Methylocaldum szegediense: one gene and its partner. The protein of the gene in region 1 interacts with the protein of each later gene in a pairwise test. Links are inferred from orthologs where the notes say so. Each region holds a gene or a part of one and is shown on either strand. Other genes may lie near its edges.

Evidence for each region. The genes of interacting proteins can lie anywhere in the genome.
Region 2: the proteins of QEN43_RS00190 (region 1) and QEN43_RS19420 interact in binary tests that used the Escherichia coli proteins (3 or more experiments, as listed by UniProt). The link is inferred for Methylocaldum szegediense from one-to-one orthologs.

What each region holds. Positions count from the first base shown.
Region 1 is NZ_OX458333.1:24,992-30,045, reverse strand. The notes cover bases 1,511-4,465. They hold QEN43_RS00190 (IscS subfamily cysteine desulfurase), read left to right. Parts: upstream 1,511-2,359; coding sequence 2,360-3,571; downstream 3,572-4,465. Other genes in these bases: iscA (iron-sulfur cluster assembly protein IscA), read left to right, coding at 4,464-4,465; erpA (iron-sulfur cluster insertion protein ErpA), read left to right, coding at 4,043-4,435; iscU (Fe-S cluster assembly scaffold IscU), read left to right, coding at 3,608-4,027; QEN43_RS00195 (pyridine nucleotide-disulfide oxidoreductase), read right to left, coding at 1,511-1,830. Also shown: more of QEN43_RS00195, read right to left, coding at 1-1,510; more of iscA, read left to right, coding at 4,466-4,787; Fe-S protein assembly co-chaperone HscB, read left to right, coding at 4,801-5,054. UniProt on the Escherichia coli protein: Master enzyme that delivers sulfur to a number of partners involved in Fe-S cluster assembly, tRNA modification or cofactor biosynthesis. Catalyzes the removal of elemental sulfur from cysteine to produce alanine.
Region 2 is NZ_OX458333.1:4,434,156-4,439,020, reverse strand. What follows is about bases 1,132-4,088. They hold QEN43_RS19420 (sulfurtransferase TusA family protein), read right to left. Parts: upstream 2,747-4,088; coding sequence 2,516-2,746; downstream 1,132-2,515. Other genes in these bases: cysG (siroheme synthase CysG), read left to right, coding at 2,809-4,088; QEN43_RS19425 (histidinol-phosphatase), read left to right, coding at 1,818-2,537; QEN43_RS19430 (RNA pyrophosphohydrolase), read right to left, coding at 1,135-1,659. Outside these bases: QEN43_RS19440 (TonB-dependent receptor), read right to left, coding at 1-665; QEN43_RS19435 (type 2 periplasmic-binding domain-containing protein), read right to left, coding at 662-1,018; more of cysG, read left to right, coding at 4,089-4,215; QEN43_RS19410 (bis(5'-nucleosyl)-tetraphosphatase), read right to left, coding at 4,222-4,653; QEN43_RS19405 (SDR family oxidoreductase), read right to left, coding at 4,741-4,865. UniProt on the Escherichia coli protein: Sulfur carrier protein involved in sulfur trafficking in the cell. Part of a sulfur-relay system required for 2-thiolation during synthesis of 2-thiouridine of the modified wobble base 5-methylaminomethyl-2-thiouridine (mnm(5)s(2)U) in tRNA.

The DNA.
Region 1 (5,054 bases):
CCCGGACAGCTGCAAGGCCATGAGAAAATCCGAGGCCTTGCGGATGCCACGCGCGAGATTGTTCTTGAGGCCGATCATCGTGGGCTTGCCGGCACCGCTGGCGATGGCGATATGATCGAAGCCCAGATCCCAAGCATCGTCGATGGACAATGTGCTGCCCAGCCGTACTCCGCCGTAGAGACTGAAGTTCCGGCGCCGGACCAGGGTCAGGTAAATCACCTTAAGAAAATTCTTGTCCCAACGCACGGTAATGCCGTACTCGGCGACGCCGCCGAAGCCCATCAGGATGCGCTCGTCGAGGTTCTCGTACAGCATGTGAAAATCGTCCACCGCCTCGGGAAGCCCGACGTCCTTTCCGGTCAGTTCTTCGGGCAGAGGCTCGATCTTCAGGGCGTCGATGGCCGCGACGCCGAAACCTTCGTTGAGGAGGTAGTGAGACAGCGTGTAACCGGCCGGTCCTAGCCCCACCACCAACACCTTCTTCCCGTTGTAAGGCAGGGCATAAGGTCGTTTCAGGTTCAGCGGGTTCCACCGGGTTAGGAGGCTGTAGATCTCGAAGCCGTACGGCATGAACAGCACATCGGTCAGGATATTGGTCTCCACCTGCGGGATGTTGACCGGCTCAGTGACCCGCTGGAACACACAGGCCTTCATGCATTCATTGCAGATGCGGTGGCCGGTGCCGGGAGCCATGGGATTGTCGGCCACAATCATGGCCAGGGCGGCGATATTGTCCCCCTGCCGTTTCAGGGTGAAGGCTTCCGAAATGCGTTCCTCCAAAGGACAGCCGATCTGGGTCACATCCAACGGATTGCGGCGGAACCCGCCATCCTTGGTACGCTGCCCTTTGGAGCAGTAATCGTTGTCGCGCTCGTGACAGATAACGCAGCGATCCACCTCGTAATGGACTTCGCGGCTGGAGGCGCGCGAATCGGTCAACTGGAACCCGTCGCGCCGGCGGCGTTTGTCGAGAGGACCGACCAGAACGTCGTAGCCATCACGCGGCTCCGCTCGGCATTCGACCAGATGCTCGTAATCGATGCGTTCCGGCTGCTTGAAGGAAACCCAATCGGCGACCTTCACGCGGATGGTCGGATGGTTGAGGGCGGCATAGGTCCAGCGTTCCACGACCTCGACTAGCGCCTCAACGAAGTCTCGCTGTTCCGATTCCGCCAAAGCCGCTGCAAAACGCATACGGGCGGAGTCGTCGGCTTCGAGGAACCGACGCAGCTCGGCAGCCTCGGCATCGGCGCCATTGGTGTCAGCTTCGCCCTTGGCTGTCGCCTGATAACGCTTCGCCAGTGTATCCAGTCGAACGGCTATCGTGGCGAGCCCCTGCTCGGGATCGAGAGCACGCTCATCCTCCGCGAGGCAGGTCCGCCTCAGGTCATTGATGGCGGCATCGAGTTCCGCGATGTCGAAAGTAGCCAAAGCCTGGGCGTCGAATTTCTGGGCGGCACGCTTAACTACCGTGTTCTTGTAGGCAAAAACGCTCTCGAATTCGCGGGCCGCGGCGTTCCGTTGAGCCTCGCGCTCAGCTTCCACGTTGAAAAGGCGCGCGACGAAACGGGCGAGATAAGGCGCCGTCTTGAGCAGCGCGTCGGCGACTGCAGTGGGAGCCAGCTTACCGTCCTCATCGTTGCGGCAGGCGTCATAGACCTGGTAAACCTCGGGCGCTTCCTCTGCCAAAGTTTGAACGAAAACCTCGTAAAGTGCCTTAAGGCTCGCCGGATCGTACAAATCCCGATAGCTGAAGCCGGGGATACCCAGCGTGAAGTCTCGCTGAGCGATGGGTTCGCCGACCGTGGCGCAACGCTGCGTAGGATTCATGACCGAATTTACCCCTTGATTCATGCGGAATTTGGCCCTTATCAAGCAGGAGACATGCCATCGGCCTCTTACCCGGCCAAACCACGGACGAACGAGCTTTTCGGCTGATCGCTCGAGCGCAGGCGCTTGTTACCTTTGTTACGAACTTAAGGCGACTCGAACATTTTTGTAGCGAACGTGACAAAAGCCAGAAGCCACTCTTCCCAAGGGCTGACCGCCACGGCCCCGGAACGAAAAGGCGCCTCGATTCCGGAGGCTAGCGGGCAGAACCGCCTTTCACGAACCGAAAAAGCTGGACCTCGAACATCGCGGCAAGTGTCTTGCATCGATCGATTGCGGGAGGGTTTGTAGAAAACCTGACAAAGCCGTACCTCGCCGTCGTCTACTTTTTTCTTTTTCGTTCAATCGCTTACACACTTCACCCCGCATTGGTACGGCCCTTGCTTGATCGGAGGTAAGCCGACAAGACCGACCGCTCGGAGTGAGCGGACCGTCTTTTGCCAGAGTGAACCCGGAGAAACCAATGTCCGTGAAACTACCGATTTATCTCGATTATTCGGCGACGACCCCGGTTGATCCGCGCGTGGCGGAGAAAATGATTCCCTTTCTGACCGAGGTGTTCGGCAATCCGGCCAGCCGCTCCCATAGCTTCGGCTGGGCTGCCGAAAAGGCCGTTGAAGAAGCCCGGGCCGAGGTCGCGAACCTGGTCAATGCCGATCCCAAAGAAATCGTCTGGACCTCCGGCGCGACCGAGTCGGACAACCTGGCGATCAAAGGCGCGGCCTATTTTTACCAGACCAAGGGGCGACATCTCATCACCGTCAAGACCGAACACAAGGCGGTGCTTGACACCATGCGGGAACTGGAAGCCCAGGGTTTCGAAGTCACCTACCTTGATCCCCTTCCCAACGGCCTCCTCGATCTGGATGCATTCCGTGCAGCAATCCGTCCTGACACGATTCTCGCCTCGGTGATGCACGTCAACAACGAGATCGGCGTGATTCAGGACATCGCCGCTATCGGCGCTATCTGCCGCGAGAAAGGCGTGATTTTCCATGTCGATGCCGCGCAATCCACCGGTAAGGTCGAAATCGACCTCTCCAAACTACCGGTCGACCTGATGTCGTTTTCCGCTCACAAGACTTACGGCCCCAAAGGCATCGGCGCCCTCTACGTGCGGCGCCAACCGCGCGTGCGGCTTAAGGCGATGATGCACGGTGGTGGCCATGAGCGCGGCTTGCGTTCCGGCACCTTGGCCACCCACCAGATTGTCGGCATGGGCGAAGCCTTCCGTTTGGCCCGCGAGGAAATGGCGGAGGAAACGAAACGCATCCGGAAACTCAGGGACAAGCTGCTCGCCGCCATCAAGGACATCGAAGAGGTTTATATCAACGGCGATCTTGAACAGAGGATTCCCCACAACCTCAACGTCAGCTTCAACTATGTCGAAGGCGAATCCTTGATGATGGCGCTGAAGGACATTGCCGTTTCGAGCGGTTCCGCCTGTACGTCCGCCAGCCTCGAACCTTCCTACGTTCTCCGCGCGCTGGGGCGCAGCGACGAGCTGGCGCACAGTTCCATCCGGTTCACGATCGGGCGCTACACCACCGAAGAAGAAATCGATTACGCGATCTCCCTGATCAAGGAAAAAGTCGACCGACTGCGCGACCTGTCTCCGTTGTGGGAGATGTACAAGGAAGGCATCGATCTCAACTCGGTTCAATGGGCCGCCGCGCATTGAGCGAACATCGTCAAACTTCACCAATTGGAGACCACCATGGCGTACAACGAAAAAGTCATCGATCACTACGAAAACCCCCGCAATGTCGGCTCCTTCGACAAGGATGAAAAAGGCGTAGGCACGGGCGTCGTCGGAGCACCCGCCTGCGGCGACGTGATGAAACTGCAGATCAAGGTCAATGACCAAGGCGTGATCGAAGACGCCAAGTTTAAGACCTACGGCTGCGGCTCGGCGATCGCCTCCAGTTCACTGGTAACCGAGTGGGTCAAGGGCAAGACTGTCGAGGAAGCGTTGGCCATCAAGAACACCGAGATCGCCGAGGCTCTTGCCCTGCCGCCGGTGAAAATCCATTGCTCGGTTCTCGCCGAGGATGCGATTAAGGCCGCCGTCAACGATTACCGGGCGAAGAGCCGAACCGCCGAGGCCGGCTACGACGTTTGCAAATCCGCCGCATGAAACGAGGAGAGTGTCATGAGTGCTGTGGTTGAGATTCAGGACCTAACCCCGCCCGCCCCTCCCCTTGTGTTCACCCATAAAGCGGCTGCCAAAGTCGCCGAGCTGATCGCCGAAGAAGGCAATCCGGACTTGAAACTCAGGGTCTACGTCTCCGGCGGCGGCTGTTCCGGCTTTCAGTACGGCTTCACCTTCGAGGAGGTCGTCGGCGATGACGACACCACGGTTGAGACCGACGGCGTGATCCTCATGGTCGACCCAGCCAGCCTGCAATATCTGGCCGGTGCCGAAATCGACTACCAGGAAGGATTGGAAGGATCGCGCTTCGTGATAAAGAACCCGAACGCCGCTTCGACGTGCAGCTGCGGCAGCTCGTTCTCGGTCGCCGCTTCCGGCTGCTCATCCCAGTAAATTTTCGACGACAAGGGGAGTTCCGATCATGGCAGTAACCTTGACCGAAAAAGCCGCGCGCCAGGTGCAGAAACACCTCGCCGCCCGCGGCACCGGTCTGGGGCTTAGGGTGGCCGTCAAGACCTCCGGGTGTTCCGGCCTCGCTTATGCCCTGGAGTTCGTCGATGAGCCCGCGCCGGAAGATCGCACTTTCGAGAGTTTCGGCGTCACTCTGGTCGTCGACCCGAAAAGCCTCGTCTACCTCGATGGAACCGAACTGGATTACGTACGCGAAGGCTTGAACGAAGGCTTCAAGTTCAACAACCCCAACGTTAAGGCCCAGTGCGGTTGCGGCGAAAGTTTCAGCGTTTGATCAAGGCGTGACGATGCCCCTGGAGGCGACCCGTAATTACTTCGAGTTATTCCAACTGCCCCCAATGTTCCAGCTCGATCTCGACCAGCTCGAAAGTCGATACCGGGAGATTCAGGGCCGCGTGCATCCCGATAAGGCAGCGCATTTGAGCGATGCCGAAAAGCGTTTGTTCCTGCAATGGGCAACGATCGCCAACGAAGCCTACACCACTTTGAAACGGCCTTTGGATAGAGCGCGCTACCTGCTCCGGATTCATGGCATCGATAC
Region 2 (4,865 bases), 4.4 Mb from region 1 along the record:
CCTCCACTAAAGTCATAGCCAATCTGACCGAGATATGTGAGTTCCGTATCAAACTCCCCTGGCTGATTTCTACCTCCAAAGAGAATTACCTCAAGTGCTTTATCTACAGTTGGAAATCCCATATTAGCCCGCAAAAAAAACTGACCTATTGAGCTTTCATACTCGGTATAAAACTGACCACCGTCCATTGATAAAGCAAAGTTACGAGTGCGATCAAAGTAAATACTTTGCGGTAAGAAAATAGAGGGACGAGTAAAAGCTACGTCTCGGGTCTCATTGTATAATCCGAGCGGGTTTTTCACACGCCCCAAACGTAGCCCCGCGCGAGTATTAGCCTTCTCCAAAGCAGTAAAATCAAGCACACCGTAGTCTAACCGGACTTCTTCATCTTCCAACTCGCCAGCACGGCGGTATAGCACTTGTGCTGCCAAACCCAAGCGGCTCAGTGGGCGCAATGAAACATTGACTCCAGCTTCTGTAAAATCAAAGCTTCCGTCTTCACTGTCTCCGTAAAAATTATTTTCGGAAGTCAAAACAAAATTTTGGCTAATAAAACCATGGTATTGGAAAGTATCTTTCCAATCGGCGAACGATTCGTGGCAACTATAAAAAACGAGCAAAACAACCGAAAACCGGATTCTCTTGCAGCAGAATAAACTTATCATCGGGCGCCTTCACGAATAGTGATCGAGCGTACACTATCGTCAATTTCAGATTCCGGCAGATAACCAATCGCTCCGGGTGTTTTCGAAATCAGTGCACGCATTTCCTTGATTGTCGACACTAGCTCCGGCGCTTGCCCGGTACCGGAAAACACTTTGCGATCCCAGGTTTGCCTGAGCTGGTGTGCAAACATCCCCAAGTGCTTTTTGCAGAACTCTTTGTGGATTGGGCTGCTGTCGGGGAGAACGAAAACGACTACCGGGCTGCCGTCCGACCATGAGCGCTGCGACATCGTGAACAGTGCCCTGGCTTCCTGCCGGCTGAGTTCCGAAACCGGAGCGTCCGGATGTACCACAACGGACTGTGAAGCCGCCGGTTCGGAGGTAATGAACAAAAAAGTGACAATAAGGAGCCGCGCCAGAAATGGATAACGGCGCGTAGATAGGAAAAATAGGAAATTCACGCGTGACGCTAGGTTTTTCGCCCAGCGGCCGACGAATCAGGAGGGCAGGTTGAAACCGTTTTAGGCGTCAGATAATTTCCCAATTCTGTTAATGCCTGGCGATAGACTTGCCGTTTGAAATACACTACGTCGCTCACCGGATACCAATAATCAACCCAACACCACGCGTCAAACTCCGGTCGTTCGCTGCAATCCAAACGAATCCTCGACTCCTCGCTTGACAAACGCAGGATATACCAGAGCTGTTTTTGCCCTATGCAGAGCGGAAACGAATGTTTTCGGATATATCGCTCCGGAAGCTCGTAACGCAACCAATCTCGGGTTCGTCCGATCAGCTGAACGTCCTGCCGTCTCAGTCCAACTTCTTCGTACAACTCCCGGTACATCGCAGCTTCCGGAGCTTCATTTAATTTTATACCGCCTTGAGGAAACTGCCAGGAACGCATGCCGACCCGTCTTGCCCAAAACACGCGGCCATCCTGATTGCACAAAACGATACCCACGTTTAGGCGATAACCATCCGCGTCGATCATGGTTCGATTAAAATCCTACTATTACCTCGATGATATAATGCTAGCCCGTTGGATCGGGCTTACAATCCGCGCGTCGTCGTTGAGTCGCCGCGACTCTGCGGCCGTGAGCTGATCCTTGTTTGGCTTCAAAACATCCGAATCGAATTTAAAGGAAACGCGTGAGTCTGGCAATATTTGACCTTGATAACACTCTAATAGGCGGCGACAGCGACTACTTATGGGGGCAGTTCTTGATCGAGAAGGGAATCGTGGATCGAGAGCGTTACGAGGAGGCTAACGCCCGGTTTTACGAAGACTACAAGAACGGCACGCTGGATATCGTTCAGTTTCTGGAGTTCGCTTTGAGACCCCTGGCCGCTAATCCGGTCGATGCGCTTTGGCGGTGGCGTACCCAGTTTATTGAAGAGAAGATCAGACCTTTATTACTGCCCGCAGCCGTGGCACTTATCGAAAAACACCGTCGCGCCGGCGACACCCCGATCATTATCACCGCCACCAATCGCTTCGTGACGGAACCGATCGCCCGACTTTACGGCATCGAACACCTCCTTGCGACCACACCGGAATTTGAAAACGGCAGGTACACTGGGCGATTCGTGGGCACCCCGTGTTTTCGGGAAGGTAAGGTACACCGCTTGCACGAATGGCTAGCGGAGCACGATCATGATTTGGCGGACAGTTGGTTTTACAGCGATTCCCACAACGATCTGCCCTTGCTCTCGCTCGTAGGTTTTCCGGTCGCAGTGGACCCCGATGAAACACTCAAAGCCTACGCAGAACAGAAGAAGTGGCCGGTGATCACTCTTCGCAACGGAAAATGTCCGGAAGAGCATGCCAGGCGATTAGCAAAGTCCCGTCATACCTTGCGGATCAAGTAACAGAAAACCCCGCTTTCGTCCTTCTTATGTTCCAGCATTTGATGTCCGGCCTGTTCCAGAAAGACACCGAAGTCGATCACGGAAGCCGGATCGGTTGCTAGCACTCTAACCACCTGTCCGGCATCCATCGTTTGCAACGCCTTTTTTAAGCGTAGCAACGGCAAAGGACACATCAGCCCCGAGGTGTCTATTTCAAGATCAGCTTGCATGGTTTACCAAAGCCTATTGGAATTCCTACGAGACCGCGCCCATTTTAGCAAAACCGAAAGATATGGATTATTTGCCCATATTCCTCAATCTGAAGAATGAACCCTGTCTGATCGTCGGCGGCGGACCGGTAGCTGCTCGCAAGGCCGAGACCCTGCTTCAGGCCGGCGGGCTGGTCAGCGTGCAGGCTCCGCAAATTCATGATTCGGTCCTGAAGCTTCGAGACTCGGGACGCATAACCCTCATCGACAAGGCGTTTCACCCTGAGGACGTGTGCCGGTTCAAGCTGGTCGTTGCCGCAACCGACGATGCTGATTTGAATGCCAAGATCGCCGAGGCCGCAAAGACGCACAACATACCCGTGAACGTGGTCGACCAACCTGCCCTTTGCACGTTCATCTTTCCCGCCGTGATCGACCGTTCCCCGGTCGTTGCGGCCGTATCCTCGGGGGGCGCCGCCCCTGTACTGGCTCGCATTCTGCGCATGCGTCTCGAATCCTGGATACCGCCGGCTTACGGGCGCCTGGCCAAGCTCGCCGCAGACTTCCGTGTACGCGTCAAACAAGCAATCGACGACCCGCGAGTTCGCCGCAGATTTTGGGAAAACGTCCTCTCCGGAACGATCGCCGAACTGGTTTTCGCCGGAAGAGACAAGGAGGCGGCCCAACGCCTGGAACAGGCGCTTGTCGCCGAAGCCTCCGGCGAGCGAAATCGGAATGTCGGCATGGTTTATCTAGTCGGTGCCGGACCGGGCGATCCTGACTTACTGACGATACGGGCGTTGCGTCTCATTCAGGAAGCCGACGTGGTCGTTTACGATCGCCTGGTGTCACCCGAAATCCTGGATCTCGTTCGACGCGATGCGGAAAAAATTTACGCGGGCAAACAGCGCAACCAGCACACGCTCCCGCAAGCCGAAATCAACCGACTTCTCGCCGACCTCGCCAAATCCGGAAAACGCGTCGTGCGCCTAAAAGGCGGCGATCCATTTATTTTCGGTCGAGGTGGAGAGGAAATCGAAACCTTAATGAACGAAGGCATAGCTTTCCAGGTGGTCCCCGGAATCACGGCCGCTTCCGGCTGCGCCGCCTATGCCGGCATTCCGCTGACACACCGCGATCATGCCCAATCCTGTACGTTCCTGACCGGCCATATGAAAGACGGCCGGCTGATCGACGTCGATTGGAAACAACTGTCCCGTCCGGGACAAACCTTGGTCTTTTACATGGGACTTCAAGGTTTGCCGGAAATCTGTTCTCGCCTGATTCAACATGGCTGTCCGGCCGATCTTCCTGCTGCGCTTGTCCAACAAGGAACCACCCAATCTCAGCTGGTCTTGACCGGCACTTTGGCAACCCTGCCGGACCTCGTGAATCAATCTGAGGTAAAAGCTCCAACACTGCTCATCATTGGTACCGTCGTCCGGTTACGCAAGAAACTCGCCTGGTTCGAACCGTTCGACAAAGCTTGACGGACTTCAGCCGTCGTGCCTTTCACGCGTGACGAGCCAATCCGCCCAGTTCAAGATCGGCCTGAGACGAGGCCCGAGTAGCTTGTCGCCTTCCTCGAAGCTAACCCACCGAAACTCGTCGTGTTCCGGACGCCCAAGCACGGGATTGACAGGCAAACACACGTCACCGCTTGGAGACTCGGCCACATAGTACCGGGCGATCTTACCCGCACCATAGGGCGGCGTTTCCTGATAGCCCTTGCCCCAGCGGAAGTCGAGCTCGGTCAGCGAGGTTTCCTCGCATACCTCGCGTAACGCGGCATCCAAAGGGTCTTCACCCTCTTCCACCACACCTTTAGGGAAATCCCAGTAATTAAACGCACGAAGCAAGAGATAACGCGGCCCATCGGGATGGTTGCGCACGATCACCACACCCGCCGACAAAATATAGGTTTTCATGCTGCGCAACCCCCGCTATACCGATGATCATCTTAGTCAGTGCCAATTCGAGTTAGGCGTCGGTCTACACCAACACGTCCCCTGGGCTCAATTGATGCTTAGTAAAAGCCGATCGAGCGCTTGATCCGGCAAAATTCGTTTTAACAATCCGAGCACATGTGTTGGGACGGTGACGCGATAACGCACCTTCGGCCTTTTCGCCTCAAGCGCAT